DNA from 2 places in the Pseudidiomarina terrestris genome. Region 1 is predicted to be linked to the other one. Evidence: predicted binding sites of a transcription regulator. Region 1 holds the regulator's gene; the other holds the start of a gene.
The links. Region 1 encodes MetJ, which represses methionine synthesis genes. Its sites were predicted from a motif close to TAGACGTCTAGACGTCTA; they were not measured.

Region 2: msrA (peptide-methionine (S)-S-oxide reductase MsrA) is a predicted target of MetJ. The motif match lies at 5,440-5,457, and genes of this name have one in related genera.

The regions. Positions count from the first base shown of each region.
Region 1 is NZ_JAGGJE010000006.1:82,474-90,067, reverse strand. It holds gene J6J28_RS12135 (argininosuccinate synthase) at 1-466, shown strand, start outside; gene argH (argininosuccinate lyase) at 463-2,304, shown strand; gene metJ (met regulon transcriptional regulator MetJ) at 2,308-2,643, opposite strand; gene metL (bifunctional aspartate kinase/homoserine dehydrogenase II) at 2,833-5,292, shown strand; gene J6J28_RS12115 (penicillin-binding protein 1A) at 5,298-7,594, opposite strand, start outside.
Region 2 is NZ_JAGGJE010000001.1:355,823-363,416, forward strand. It holds gene J6J28_RS01685 (IscS subfamily cysteine desulfurase) at 1-1,207, shown strand, start outside; gene iscU (Fe-S cluster assembly scaffold IscU) at 1,223-1,606, shown strand; gene iscA (iron-sulfur cluster assembly protein IscA) at 1,632-1,955, shown strand; gene hscB (co-chaperone HscB) at 1,958-2,458, shown strand; gene hscA (Fe-S protein assembly chaperone HscA) at 2,500-4,395, shown strand; gene fdx (ISC system 2Fe-2S type ferredoxin) at 4,411-4,749, shown strand; gene msrA (peptide-methionine (S)-S-oxide reductase MsrA) at 4,896-5,426, opposite strand; gene J6J28_RS01720 (heparinase II/III domain-containing protein) at 5,557-7,594, shown strand, end outside.

The sequences.
Region 1 (7,594 bases):
TCGCCTCGATATGGTGGAAAACCGTCTGGTCGGCATGAAATCCCGTGGCTGCTACGAAACCCCTGCTGGTGCTGTGCTTTACGCTGCGTTGCAAGGACTTGAGAGTCTGGTGCTGGATCGCACCACACAGGATTATCGGATTCGCATGGGCAACGAATTTGCTCAGTTACTTTACGATGGGCGCTGGTTTACTCCGCTGCGCGACGTCATGCTCGCAGCCGCAAACAAACTGGCTGAGCCTTTAACTGGCGATATCGTCGTTAAACTCTACAAAGGCCAGGTCAACGTCACTCAGAAGCGCTCACCCAACAGCTTGTACTCGAATGCCTTCGCTACCTTTGACGAAGACGACGTCTATAATCAACAGCATGCTGAAGGCTTTATCCGCCTTTACAGTCTGGCATCACGCATCCGCGCCCTGCACCAGACTCCGGCGGCAATCGATGGAGATGAGGCAGCGTCATGAGTTTATGGGGAGGACGGTTCAGCGAGCCCAGCGCCGCTGAATTCAAACAGTTTAACGATTCGTTGCGGTTCGACTACCAGCTGGCGACCTACGATTTACAGGCCTCCCGGGCCTGGGCGGATGCCTTAGCGCAGGCGCAGCTACTGACGGCGGACGAAAATGCCCAGTTACAGCAGGCACTACAGGAGCTGCAACAGGGCGTCGCAGCCGACCCGCAGTTGCCGTTGCAAAGCGACGAAGAAGATATCCACAGTTGGGTCGAAGCACAGCTGATCGAAAAAATCGGTGCGACAGCGAAGAAACTGCATACCGGACGTAGCCGTAACGATCTGGTGGCCACGGACCTGCGGTTGTTTTGCAAAGCCGTCTGTGCCGAGCTGATCACGGCAAATCTGGCCGCTGTGCAGGCGCTGATCAAATTCGCCGAGCGCTATCAGGCTGCGGCGTTGCCGGGCTACACCCATTTACAGCGGGCGCAGCCGATCATGGCAGGACATTGGGCATTGGCCTACGTACAAATGCTGCAGCGCGATGTCAGCCGGTTGAAGGAAACCCAGAAGCGACTGGACGTATGCCCACTGGGCAGCGGCGCGTTGGCGGGTACCACAGCTCCGCTGGATCGGGAAGCGCTGGCGCACAGTCTGGGCTTTCGCTACGCCTGTGAAAACAGTCTGGATGGCGTGTCCGACCGCGATTTTGCGTTGGATTTACTGCATAGCGCCAGCACCGGTATGCTGCATTTATCACGCTTAGCGGAAGATGTGATCTTCTATTGCTCCGGCGAGTCCGGTTGTTTTGCCATGACTGACAAGATCAGCAGCGGCTCTTCATTAATGCCACAGAAGAAAAACCCGGATCTGTTTGAGTTGCTGCGCGGCAAAACGGGACGGGTGTTTGGCCATCAACATGCGCTGCAAACCACCTTGAAAGGTTTGCCGCTGGCCTACAACAAAGACATGCAGGAAGACAAAGAAGGCTTATTCGATGCCCTGCATACCTACCTGCAGTGTCTGCAGATGTTGACCTTCGCGGTACCCGAGTTGAGCGTAAACGAAGCCCATGCGGCGCAGCAAGCTGCGCTGGGCTACAGCAATGCTACCGAACTTGCCGACTACCTGGTCAGTAAAGGCATCCCGTTCCGTGACGCCCACCATATCACCGGTGCCGCGGTGCTTTATGCCCAGCAGCAAGGGCAGCCCTTGGAGGCGCTAACTTTAGCCGAATTTCACGAATTTTCGGACACTATCGGCGACGATGTCTACCAGGTTCTTGAGCTGAATTATGGAGTGCAGCAGCGCAGCGCCTTAGGTGGCACGGCTCCCAGTGCGGTACGGGTCGCGATCAAACACGCCAACGACTGGTTGCATGCTGCGGAAGCCGCCAGCAAACACGTACGTCAGGCGCGCCTGAGCGATGCCAATAAAATCTGTGATCTGATCGCTTACTGGGCTGATCAAGGTGAGAACCTGCCGCGGGACAAAGCTGATGTATTACAAGCGATTCAGAGCTTTGCTGTAGCGGAAATCGACGATGAAGTGGTGGGCTGTGCGGCGCTTTATGTGTACAGCACAGGCCTGGCAGAGATCCGCAGCCTGGGTCTGTTTCCGCAGGCGCAGGGCAAAGGTCTGGGGGCTGAGCTGGTCGCGTTTTTATTATGGAAAGCGCGCGAGCTTGGTATTTCCCGCACCATCGTACTGACGCGGGTACCGGAATTTTTTGGCAAGCTTAACTTTCGTCTGACAGTCAAAGACAAGCTGCCAGAAAAAGTGATGAAAGACTGCGATATCTGTCCGCGCAAACATGACTGCGACGAAACGGCACTGGAGTACCTGCTGTAGAGCTTACTCCAGTTCGTCGGCGTCCAGCTCTTCGTCGGCCGGGATAGGCAGGCCGCGACGCTCCAGCTCGGCACGCACCTCAGCTGGGATCTTGTGTGGGTTGTCTTTGCGTAAATCGTCATCTTCAGGCAAGGGCTGCCCTGTGAAGGCGTGTAAAAACGCCTCGCAAAGTAATTCACTGTTGGTGGCGTGACGCAGATTTTTAACTTGCCGACGGGTACGCTCGTCGGTAAGCACTTTCAGCACCCGGGTAGGGATGGACACGGTGATTTTCTTCACCTGCTCACTTTTCTTACCATGTTCTACATACGGGTAAATATACTCGCCGTCCCACTCCATACTGCACCTTCCACTGAATAACCTTACATAATGGGGTGAATTGTACAATGGTCTGCGGTACAGTCAACTTTATACGCTTAGCGGTCTATACGTCTTTTTGCACAGACTTAAAATTAAGGTGCTTTATTGCCTGGCAGTGGCACCGTATAATCGCTGTTTAATCTTTATTCTGGAGAGCGCATACGCATCATGAAGGTTGAGGTTTCCGAAGCACAAATTCAAACCGTTGCAGATCAAGTTCAGGTTCACAAATTCGGCGGTAGCAGTCTTGCCGATGCCTATTGTTACCGACGGGTAGCCCGCATCGTCACAGAGTACGCCGGTGCCAGTGACCTGGTGGTGGTTTCTGCAGCAGGTGACACGACCAACCGCATCCTTGCCATTATTGATGCCAAACACGAAGCCGATGCCGATGCCGATGGCGATTACGGCATGGCTGAAGTGCTACTCAAACAGTTAGAGAAGTACCAACAGGGCTTAATCACTGAATTGTTAAGCGGTGAACATCAGCAGCGCCTGTTAAGAGCCTCAGAAATTGACTTTGCCCGCTGGTGGGACTGGCTCAGCGGCGCAGAAATCATCGAAAACCGCCCAGAACTGCTGTCCTATGGCGAACTTTGGTCAGCACGCTTGCTGTCCACCTTGCTACAGCAACAAGGTACCCAGGCGGACCACATCGATGCCCGTAGCTTTCTGGTTGCAGACGATGCGCCAGAGCCTCTCATCCGCGTTGACGTCTCGCGCGCGGGGCTGCTGAACCGGATTGCCCCTTATGCCGGTACCCGCTTTATTGTCACCGGTTTCATCTGCGCCGACCCTGAAGGTCGCTCGTTGATTCTTGGTCGCAACGGCAGTGACTACTCGGCCACCCTGGTCGGCAGTCTGATTGACTCCAAGCAGGTCACCATCTGGAAAGATGTCGCCGGGGTCTACTCCGCTGATCCGCGCAAAGTCGAACGGGTCGTGAGTCTGCCTATTCTCGATTGGCGTGAAGCTGAAGAACTGGCTCGCTTAGGTAGCCCGGTGTTGCATCCGCGCACCTTCCAGCCGGTCAATCGTGAGCGCATGGTCATTGCCGTACGCTCGAGTCTGAAAGTAGAGAATCAGCAAACCCGAATTGGCTTGTACGAAGACGCCGAAGCTTCCGGTAAAGTGCTGACCGCACTTTCGGAAGTGGTGCTGTTCCGGGTCGACTTACGCGACGCCAAACTGATTGAGGCGTTCGAAGAGCTGGAACTGACCCCTTTGATTAGCTGGAACGAAGTTGCGCAACATCAGGCCTATTATGCTTACCATCAGAACCACCTGGATTACATGGAGCAATGGTTAGCTGAGATCGACACCAAGCATAACGCCAGCAAGCTCACCGGCTACGCGATGCTGGCGCTGGTCGGCAATCGTATTCAGGAGACCGAACAGTATTCTGTATTCAAGCAAGAAACCAGTGAGCAGGCGCTGCGTCGGCTGGCGCTGACACCCGATAATAATGCGGTGGTCGCTATTCTTGAGCAAAAACTGGATAACCGCCTATTGAACCGGATCCACAGTCAGCTCTTCAACCACCGCCGCAGTCTTGGTGTACTGGTGGTCGGTCGCGGTAACATCGGTAGTGCCTGGTTAAGTCTTTACCGCCGTTTGCGCGAGCGCATTAACGAGCAGATGGACGTGCGTATCATTGGCGTGTTGAACTCCACCCGCATGTGGCTGGATTACAATGGTCTGGACTTAACCGACTGGCAGGATAATTTCGAACGCCTGGCCCGCCCCTATGAAATGAGTCAGCTGATCCCGGAGTTACCCAACGCACCCTACGACGAACTGGTGATGCTCGATTTAACCGATGCCACCGCTGTCGCGCAGCTGTATCCAAGCTTTTTCGCCAACGGTTTGCATATTATCAGTGCCAATAAACGCGCTGGCGCCTCGACCGAGAGCCAGTACAGCGAAATCCGCACCATCCAGCAGGAATATCAGCGGGAGTGGTATTACAACACGACCGTTGGCGCCGGCCTGCCGCTCAATTACGCGCTGAACGACTTACGTAATTCCGGCGATAGCATTCAGAGTATTTCAGGGATCTTCTCGGGCACCATGTCGTGGCTGTTTGAGAATTTTAATGCCGATGTGAAATTCAGCGACTTAGTGCGCGAAGCAAAAGAGCGCGGGCTCAGTGAACCTGATCCACGCGAGGATTTATCCTGTCAGGATATTATTCGCAAACTGCTGATCCTGGCACGCGAGATTGGCTTACGACTGGACTGGAAAGATATCGATGTTGATAGCTTACTGCCGGAACATCTGGCTGATATTCCGCTGGACGAGTTCATGCAGCGCTTACCTGAGCTTGATGATGGTATGCAGGATCTGTATCAAGACGCGCAGCAAACCGGGAAAGTTCCACGTCTTTTGGCAAGCTTTGCCGTGCGCGATGACGACCGCGTGATCGCGCGAGTCGGGATTGAGTATATTCCTGAAGGCGATATGCTCGCCAACCTGATTCCGGGTGAGAATATCTTCGTGATTTATACCGACTGGTACCACGAAATGCCGCTGGTCATAAGTGGCCCCGGAGCCGGAAAAGAAGTGACTGCGGGCGGTGTGCAATCGGATCTGAATCAATTGCTCAGCCGCCTCAGCAAAAAAGTCTGACCCGCTTAGAAGATCGAGTCGTCGTCACCAAAGACTGTCGGTGACGATGACTTATCCACATACTCAGTGGGTGCCGTACCCGGGATAAAGTACTCAAAACGCGTCGTGTAATCACTGGCGCGACTGAGCTTTCCGGTGGCCAGGTCGATTCGGGCAGAAACCAGGCCAGGCGGTACATCAAAGGGCTTCGACTCAACATCTTCAACTGCGGTTTCCATAAAGTCGATCCACATAGGCAGCGCAGTCTTGGCCCCTGCTTCCGTACCCGAAATAGGCTGTTCACTACTATCAAGGTTACTGTTCATCGTGGTGCTACCCAGAGCATTTTCGAGGTTATCGAAACCCACCCAGCCGGTCGCAACCAGTCCACTGACAAAGCCTGAGAACCAAGTATCTTTGACATCGTTGGTGGTACCCGTTTTACCGGCGATATTACGCCCGACATGGTTGGTGATAGGGTCCGAGCGTTGAATCCGCCAGGCCGTGCCGTTCCAACCGGTTTTGTGGGCCCAGCTGCCGCCGCCCCAAACCGCCGATTGCATCGCCTGAGTAACCAGGAACGCATTCTGTTCGGTAATCACCTGCGGCGCTTCCAGCACCTCGCGGTCAGCCGGCTCGCAGGCAACACAGGCAACTTTGGGCCGCGCCTGGAAAATCACCTGTTGCTGATTATCGACGATACGCTCGATAAAGTACGGCTCAATCAAGTAACCGCCATTGGCGAACACAGCATAGCCGCGAGCCACTTCAAGTGGTGTCATTGACGCCGAACCAAGCGATAAAGATTCGTTGCGGGGCAGCTCATCGTAATCAAAGCCAAACCGCGTCAGGTAGTCAACCACTGTATTGACGCCCATGGCTCTTAACAGGCGCACGGACACCACGTTTTTTGACTTTGCCAGCGCTTGTCTTACCCGGATGGGGCCTTCGTACACATCAGGTGAGTTGCGCGGCCGCCAGGCGATACCACTGCCCGGGTTCCACTGGTTGATGGGCGCGTCATTCACTAAGGTGGCCAAGGTGAAACCATTGTCCAGCGCCGCTGAATAGATAAAGGGCTTGATGTTAGAACCGACCTGGCGCTCTGCCTGTACCGCTCGATTGTACTGGCTCAGTGTAAAGCTGTAGCCGCCCACCGCTGCCGCGATACCGCCATCATTGGGGCGCAAAGCGACCATCGCCGCACTCGGCTCTGGCACTTGCGCAAGACGCCAGCCGTTATCGGTTGCGCGAACCCGAATAACAGCGCCCGCGGTAAACACATCGACAATGGACTCCGGTGCCTGGCCCTGGCGTTCACGGTTAATCAAGGGCCGCGCCCAAGCCACCTGCGACCAGTCGAGCTGACCCTGCTCGCCGTCAGCAAAGAGCAGCGTTGCTTGCTGCGCTTCTGAATCAACGGCCAGCACTGCGGCCGCACGCGTCAGCCCCACCGCCTTAAAATCTTGCAGGCGCGCCAGCACTTCAGCTTCAGGTAGGGGGTTTTGCTCTTTTGCCGGGCGCCATAATTGTGCCTCGACGCCCCGGTAACCGTGCCGCTCGTCGTAGCCATGCAAGTTCGCTTGCACAGCACGTTGTGCCGCACGCTGCTGCTTGGCGCTTGCGGTCGTGTAAACTTTCAGGCCACTGTTGTAGGCAAAGTCCTCGCCATAGCGCGCAACCATTTCGGCGCGCACCATTTCCGCTAAATAGGGCGCATTCATGGTGACTTCAGCGCTGTGCACGCGGGTCCTGATTGGCTCAGCTAAGGCCGTCTGGTATTGCTGCTCAGTGATTTTGTCTTCAGCTAACATACGGCCAAGCACCACGGCGCGGCGTTCGCGGGCGCGCTCGGGATTCGAAATCGGATTCATAGTTGAAGGAGCTTTGGGCAAGCCGGCAATCATCGCCATTTCTGCCAACGTCAACTCGCTTAACTCTTTACCGTAGTAAACCTGCGCTGCTGCGCCGATGCCATGGGCACGATGCCCAAAGGTAATTTTGTTCAGGTAGAGCTCGAGAATCTCATTTTTTTCCAGCTGACTCTCAATGTGCAGTGCGATAAAGGCTTCTTTGATCTTCCGTGTCCAGGTTTGCTCAAAGCTTAAGTAGAAATTTCGCGCCAACTGCTGGGTAATTGTACTACCCCCACTTTGGATTTCGCCGGTAGCAATAAGCTGAAAAAAGGCCCGGGCAACACCAATAGGATCAATCCCGACGTGCTCATAAAAGCGCTGATCTTCAGTGGCTAAAAAGCCGTCAATAAGGCTTTGTGGAACGTCTTCCAAGGCAACGGGGATACGCCGTATCTCACCAAACTGAG
Region 2 (7,594 bases), on a different contig from region 1:
ACCGATTTATTTTGATTACGCAGCTACCACTCCGGTTGACCCGCGAGTAGCCGAGAAAATGATGCAATTTCTGACCCCAGATGGTCAGTTTGGTAACCCTGCATCCCGTTCGCACCGGTTTGGCTGGCAAGCGGAAGAAGCTATCGACATCGCTCGTAACCAGATCGCTGAGTTAGTCAATGCCGATCCACGTGAGATTGTGTTTACCTCAGGCGCAACCGAGTCAGATAACCTCGGTATCAAAGGCGCTGCTGAGTTTTATCAGAAGAAAGGTAAGCACATCATCACCGCGAAAACCGAGCATAAGGCGGTACTCGATACCTGTCGTCAGCTTGAGCGCGAAGGTTTCGAAGTGACCTATCTTGATGTAAAAGAAGATGGTCTGCTTGATTTAGACGTATTCAAGCAAGCCCTGCGTGAAGACACCGTAGTGGTGAGCATCATGCACGTTAACAATGAAATTGGCGTCATTCAGGACATCGAAGCAATCGGTAACCTGTGTCGCGAGAATAAGACGATTTTCCATGTCGACGCGGCGCAAAGTGCAGGTAAAATTGAGATTGATTTGCAAAACTTGCCGGTCGACTTGATGAGCTTCTCTGGCCACAAAATGTATGGCCCGAAAGGTATTGGCGCCCTTTATGTTCGCCGTCGTCCGCGGGTTCGTTTGAATGCACAGATGCACGGTGGCGGTCATGAGCGCGGCATGCGTTCTGGTACTTTGCCGACCCACCAAATCGTGGGTATGGGTGAAGCTGCACGCATCGCCAAACAAGAAATGGCCGCAGAACGCGAACGTTTCCGTGCGCTGCGCGACCGGTTATGGAACGGCGTGAAAGACATCGAAGAAGTTTACATCAACGGCAATATGGAACAGGGCGTTCCGCACATCTTCAATATCAGCTTTAACTTTGTTGAAGGTGAGAGCCTGATTATGGCACTTAAAGATCTTGCAGTATCATCAGGTTCAGCCTGTACTTCAGCGAGTCTTGAGCCGTCTTATGTACTTCGTGCGCTAGGCCGCAATGACGAATTAGCACACAGCTCTATCCGCTTCAGTTTTGGTCGTTTCACGACCGAAGAAGAAGTGGACCATGCAATTAGCCAGATTCAGAAATCAATTGGTCGCTTGCGCGACATGTCGCCCCTATGGGAAATGTTCAAAGATGGCGTTGATTTAGACAGCGTCGAATGGGCGGCACACTAAGAGAGGTAATCAGTTATGGCATATAGTCAAAAAGTAATCGACCATTATGAAAACCCGCGTAACGTGGGCGCATTCGACAAGGATGACCACTCGATTGCTACCGGTATGGTAGGTGCTCCAGCGTGTGGTGATGTAATGAAGTTGCAGTTAAAAATTAGCGACGCCGGCATTATTGAAGATGCCAAATTCAAAACCTACGGCTGTGGTTCTGCGATTGCCTCAAGCTCTCTGGTAACAGAATGGGTGAAAGGCAAGTCTGTAGAAGAAGCTTCGCAACTGAAGAATACTCAGATTGCTGAAGAGCTTGCGTTGCCACCAGTGAAAATTCATTGTTCGATTCTGGCGGAAGACGCCATCAAAGCAGCGCTTGAAGACTACAAAAAGAAACACGCAGGTTAAGGCTAAAAGAGCTAAAGGGTAAGCAATGGCAATTACCATGACCGAAGCAGCGGCACAACGTGCCCGCTCGTTTTTGGAACAGCGCGGTAAAGGTGAGGGCATCCGTTTGGGCGTAAAAACCACCGGGTGCTCAGGCCTTGCCTATGTAATGGAGTTCGTTGACGAAGTTGACGAAACCGATACCGTTTTTGAAGAAAGAGGTGTGAAGATCATCATTGACGGCAAGAGTCTCGTGTACCTTGACGGTACTGAACTTGATTTCGTCAAAGAAGGTCTGAACGAGGGCTTTGAGTTCAACAACCCGAACGCGAAAGGCGAGTGCGGTTGTGGCGAGAGCTTTAACGTTTGAGCATGAACCATTTCGAATTGTTCGATATCACCCCGGTTTATGCTCTTGATCTGGCCGATTTGCAGCTGCGCTACCGCAAGCTGCAACAGGCCATGCATCCCGACCGTTTCGCCAACGCCAGTGAGCGCGACAAACTGCTGGCCGTGCAGCGCACATCGCAGTTGAATGATGCGTATCACACGCTGCGCGATCCCTTGCTGCGTGCCGAATACATTGTTTCGCTGCGTGGTGTGGATATGCAGCATGAACAAAAAACCTTGCAGGATCCTGAATTTCTGATGGCGCAAATGGCATGGCGCGAGCGGGTTGAAGAGCTGAACGTCGGTGATTTTGCAGCGATTGACGAAGCTTTCGCGGACCTCGAGCGAGAAACGAAACTGTTGCAAAACACCTTAGAGCAGCAGATCGAAGCGAACGCCAATGAAGAGGCTGCCGATACCATTCGTAAGCTTAAGTTTATGCAAAAGCTGGGCCGCGAACTAGAAGCGTTGGAAGACGAATAAGCAACAGCGACGCGTACGAATAACGATTAACGAGGTTTTCAATGGCATTACTGCAAATCGCAGAACCTGGACAAAGCACCGCACCGCACCAACACCGCCTGGCTGCAGGCATTGACCTCGGGACGACCAACTCATTGGTAGCGACGGTCCGTAGCAGTGAATCTCAAGTATTAACAGATGAACAAGGGCGCGCAATCTTGCCGTCAGTTGTCTACTACGGTGCCGACGAAGTTCTCACCGGACATGAAGCATTAGCAAAGCATGCCGATGCCTCCATCGAAACAGAAAACACCATCGTTTCAGTAAAGCGTTTTATTGGCCGCACCGTGGCCGATGTGCAGCGCAACTTTTCCAACTTACCCTATCGCATGAGCGAAACAGACAACGGCGTGCCAGTCTTTCACACGGCTGCCGGCGAAAAAAATGCCGTCGAAGTGTCTGCAGATATCTTACGCACCTTGTCTGCCCGTGCGCAGGCAGCGCTTGGTGGCGAGCTCACCGGCGTGGTCATTACGGTTCCAGCCTATTTTGATGATGCCCAACGGCAGAGCACGAAAGACGCTGCGCAGCTGGCTGGACTCAACGTGTTGCGCTTATTGAACGAGCCCACCGCAGCGGCGGTAGCCTACGGTTTGGATTCGGGCCAGGAAGGTTTGATCGCGGTTTATGACTTAGGCGGCGGTACCTTTGATATTTCGCTGTTGCGCTTGCAGGGCGGGGTATTTGAAGTTCTGGCCACCGGCGGAGACAGCGCCCTTGGCGGCGATGACTTCGACCAGCTTATCGTCAATCACTTAAAAGCCGAATGGGACTTACCCGGTGATGTGCCGGCCCGTTTCGAGCGCGACCTAATCAACGCCGCGAAAGCGGCAAAAGAAGCTCTGACCGATGCCGACAGCACCGCGGTCACCGTCACTCCTGGCAGCAGCATTGAAGGCATCACCGCTGGTTCGCAGTTACGTACGACACTGACCCGGGAACAGCTCGACGCGTTAATTGAACCCTTGGTGCGACGCACTCTGCTGAACTGCCGACGGGCACTGAAAGACGCCGGCGTGAAGGCGGACGAAGTGCTTGAAATCGTCATGGTCGGCGGTTCCACCCGGGTACCACGTGTGCGCGAGGCTGTCGGAGAATTTTTCGGTCGCGCACCACTGACATCTATTGATCCCGATCAGGTCGTGGCTATCGGCGCTGCAGTGCAGGCGGACATTCTGGCAGGCAATAAGCCAGACTCCGACATGCTGTTGCTCGATGTCATTCCGTTATCGTTAGGATTGGAAACCATGGGTGGGCTGGTCGAAAAAGTTGTTGACCGCAACACCACCATTCCAGTCGCTAAAGCGCAAGAATTTACCACCTTTAAAGACGGCCAGACGGCGATGATGATTCATGTCGTACAGGGCGAGCGCGAGCTGGTTGATGACTGTCGTTCTTTAGCCCGCTTCGTGCTCAGTGATATCCCGCCGATGGCCGCTGGTGCAGCCCACATACGGGTCACCTTTCAGGTGGATGCGGACGGCTTGCTGAGTGTTACAGCTATGGAGAAATCCAGTGGCGTAAGCGCTTCGATTCAAGTCAAACCGTCTTATGGCCTGAAGGATGAAGATATTTCCAGTATGATTCAGTCATCAATGAGCAATGCCCAGGAAGATATGGCGGCCCGTATGTTACGTGAACAGCAGGTCGAAGCCGATCGGGTCCTGGAAGCGCTCAGCAGCGCATTAGCTGCTGATGGCGAGCTGCTTGATGAACAAGAGCGGGAACGTCTCGACAATGCGATGTCAGCGTTACGCACAGCCCGAGCCGGCACCAGCGCCGATGCTATCGAGAAAGCCATTGAAGCTGTCGACCAAGCCAGCGAAGATTTCGCCGCACGCCGCATGGATGCCGGAATTCGCAAAGCGCTGTCTGGCAGTAATGTCAACGAACTTTAGTCCGAGGTAATAGTAATGCCAAAAATCGTATTCTTACCCCATGATGAGCTATGCCCTGAGGGAACCGCAGTAGAAGCAAGTGACGGCGAAACTGTCCTCGACGTTGCGTTGCGCAACGGTATTGGCATTGAACATGCCTGTGAGAAAGTCTGTGCTTGCACGACCTGCCACGTGTACGTGCGCGAAGGTTATGACTCACTCGCTGAAATTAACGATGATGAAGATGACATGCTGGACAAAGCCTGGGGCCTCGACCCCGACTCACGCCTCAGCTGCCAGGCTCGCCTCAATGGCGAAGACCTGGTCGTCGAAATCCCCAAATACACCGTCAACATGGTCAAAGAAAACCACTAGAAAAGAAAGGGCAGCCCTCCCAAAAAAGGGCAGGCCCAATCAGAAAGGGCAGCCCTTCTAAAAAAGGGCGGCCCAATTACCAAGGGCAGCCCTTTCTAGATTATGTGAGAGATGCCATCCACTTCGAGGGTGGATGGCGAACAGCTTTACTCGAGCTTTTCGGCAAAAGTACGTTTGAACTTCGCAAGCTTGGGGCTGACCACAGCCTGACAATAGGCATTTTGCGGATTACGCTCAACGTAATTATCGTGATAGTCCTCGGCGGGCCAAAACTTTTCCAGCGGCTCGATTTCCGTCACGATCTCATCGTTCCAGGTTCCCTCGTCACGCATTTCCGCAATAATATCTTCCGCCGCAACACGCTGCTCTTCGCTCTGATAAAAAATAGCCGAACGGTATTGGGTGCCAACATCATTACCTTGGCGATTTAACTGGGTAGGGTCATGAAGGGCAAAGAAAATCTCCAAAATTTCACGAGTCGAGAGCGCCGTAGGCTCAAAGGTGATTTGCACGACTTCAGCATGACCCGTCTCGCCAGCGCACACCTGCTCGTAGGTAGGGTTCTCTTTGTGCCCGCCAGCGTAGCCAGACTCAGCCTTTAAAACACCTCGGACTTGCTTAAAAGCCCCTTCGATGCACCAAAAACAACCGCCAGCTAATGTAATTTGTTGAGTCATACGTTACTCCTAATAGACGTTTAGATATCTATATCATAAATGGCAACACCAATACAGTAGTGGCGCTAATTTTATGTTTCTCGATGAGGTAAAATGATATATTTAATAAAAACTCAACATGACGAATGAGATGATGAAACGTATTTTTTGCATTGTATTTATTTTGGCTTACCTGTCAGGTTGTGGTGGAAGTGAAGAACAGCGCCCTGAAACCCCACCGAGCTTAGTAACGGCAGCTGATATGTTTGAGGAGAGCTGGGTCGAAACTTTAGAACTTGATGTGTTGAGCAATGATCAGGTGGATGACTTCGTCCGTTTAGAGGTGGTCGAGGGGCCAAAATCAGGCTCAATCCAGGTGACATCACGAACGCTCACTTATACAGCTCCAGAGCAAGAGGTCGATGAGGAGTTTTCATACCGTGTCGTTACTGCTAATGCGACATCGGCCCCCACTCGGGTCACGATTCAACTTCACAACGGGTTTAAGTCAGCGAGGTTAGCCAAGGAACATCTGGTGGAAGGGTCAGGCTACGCAGTCACACTTGAACTTTTGTTGCCGTTACAAGAATCGATGGTCAAGGTGCTGGTCCAGCGAACGAGTGGAGAGCGTGAAGAGCTAGCTACTCTTTCCGGAAACACCAATGAACGAATAGTCAACTGGACCTATACACCAAGTGACAACAATGCAACCCCTAACTATCTAATCCCAAGCTCAGAAAAGCTCGTATTCGTCCTTAACGGCGAAGAACTGACCCTCGACTATGTTTACTCAAACACACCTGAGCCAAATGAGCTCTATAATACCATCCGCTCAATTTGGTATCGGGAAGGTAGGGCCGATGATGTAGTTAATGAGCGAGAATTTCTGCTGAACTGGACTAGTTTCCCGGGGTGGACAATCCCTCTTAACCCTGACTGGTCAGAAGACCCTTTTAATAACAATACCTGGTTACTCTATTACCACTCTCTCGCTTGGCTCCATGCTTACGAATATTATTATGCGCAGACCGGAGAGCAGCAGTACCGCGATGAGATCAAAAGGTTGATCCTAGATTATCTTGCCAAGTCTCCAAGACACAACCCAGTTAACTACATGAGTTGGAACGATCATTCGGTAGCTGTAAGAGTCGATGTTATCAGTTATTTTTACCAACAATTTTTAAAGAATGAGCTAACCACTGAAGAGTCAGCGTGGGTTCAGGCAAATCTGGAAGATCATGCTGCAGAGCTTAGGTACCTACTTGATTTAGACGCCTATTATTCTCACAACCACAGTATGTTCCACTCTGTTTCGCTGTTAAATCTGGTTCTGATAATGCCAGACGTGTTTGCGGAAACTGATTACGCTGCAGCCGCACGAGAACGGATTGAAACCCTCTTCACCTCGATGGTGGTTCCAGAAACTGGTTTCTCGCGTGAGCAGTCGACAGGTTATCACTTTGTCGCGATGGAACTATTCATAAGCGCCAGTCAGTTCTTGCAGAGGATCCAAAATTCAAATACAGACACAAATCTCGAGCGCTTGAACAGGATGGTGGATGCGGCAGCGCATCTGCTCTACCGCAATGGCGGGGCTCCGGCGATGGGTGATACAAACTTCGGAGTAAAATCATTTCTCAGAAGACTGAATACGATAATAGCCAACGGCAACCTCGACTCCGAGTACTTTGATCGAGCTTCGGGTACGGTAAACACAGAATCACTTGAGCGAGCTTACATAGAAGAAACTGAGGGCGTGGTTATTTTAAGGCCAAACAGCTCAACGGGGGTTAGCATTGAGCAGTATGCTCTGGTAGATTTCGGTTTGCCAAAAATTTCCCACGGTCACCACGATGCCGGTCATGTGACCTATGCTTTAAATGGACATGAGATTTTCGTCGACGCTGGTGGCCCCTACCTGTACCAAGGCCGAGAGCGCGTATTCTTCGACAGTAAATTGTCTCATAATGTGCCAATTATCAATGGGCTTATCAGAGTTGAGAATGAAGCCGAAGTCATCGAGGCTGCTTGCATTGCAAGTGGATGCTACACATTTGGTGAACTCGCCGAAACTCAATACGTGCATAGGCGACTGGTGTTTGCGCCAGAAAGTGAAACCGTTGAGCTCTATGTTTTTGACCTGATAAAAACTATTGGGGCAGAAGCCAATGATGAGATTCAACTCAACT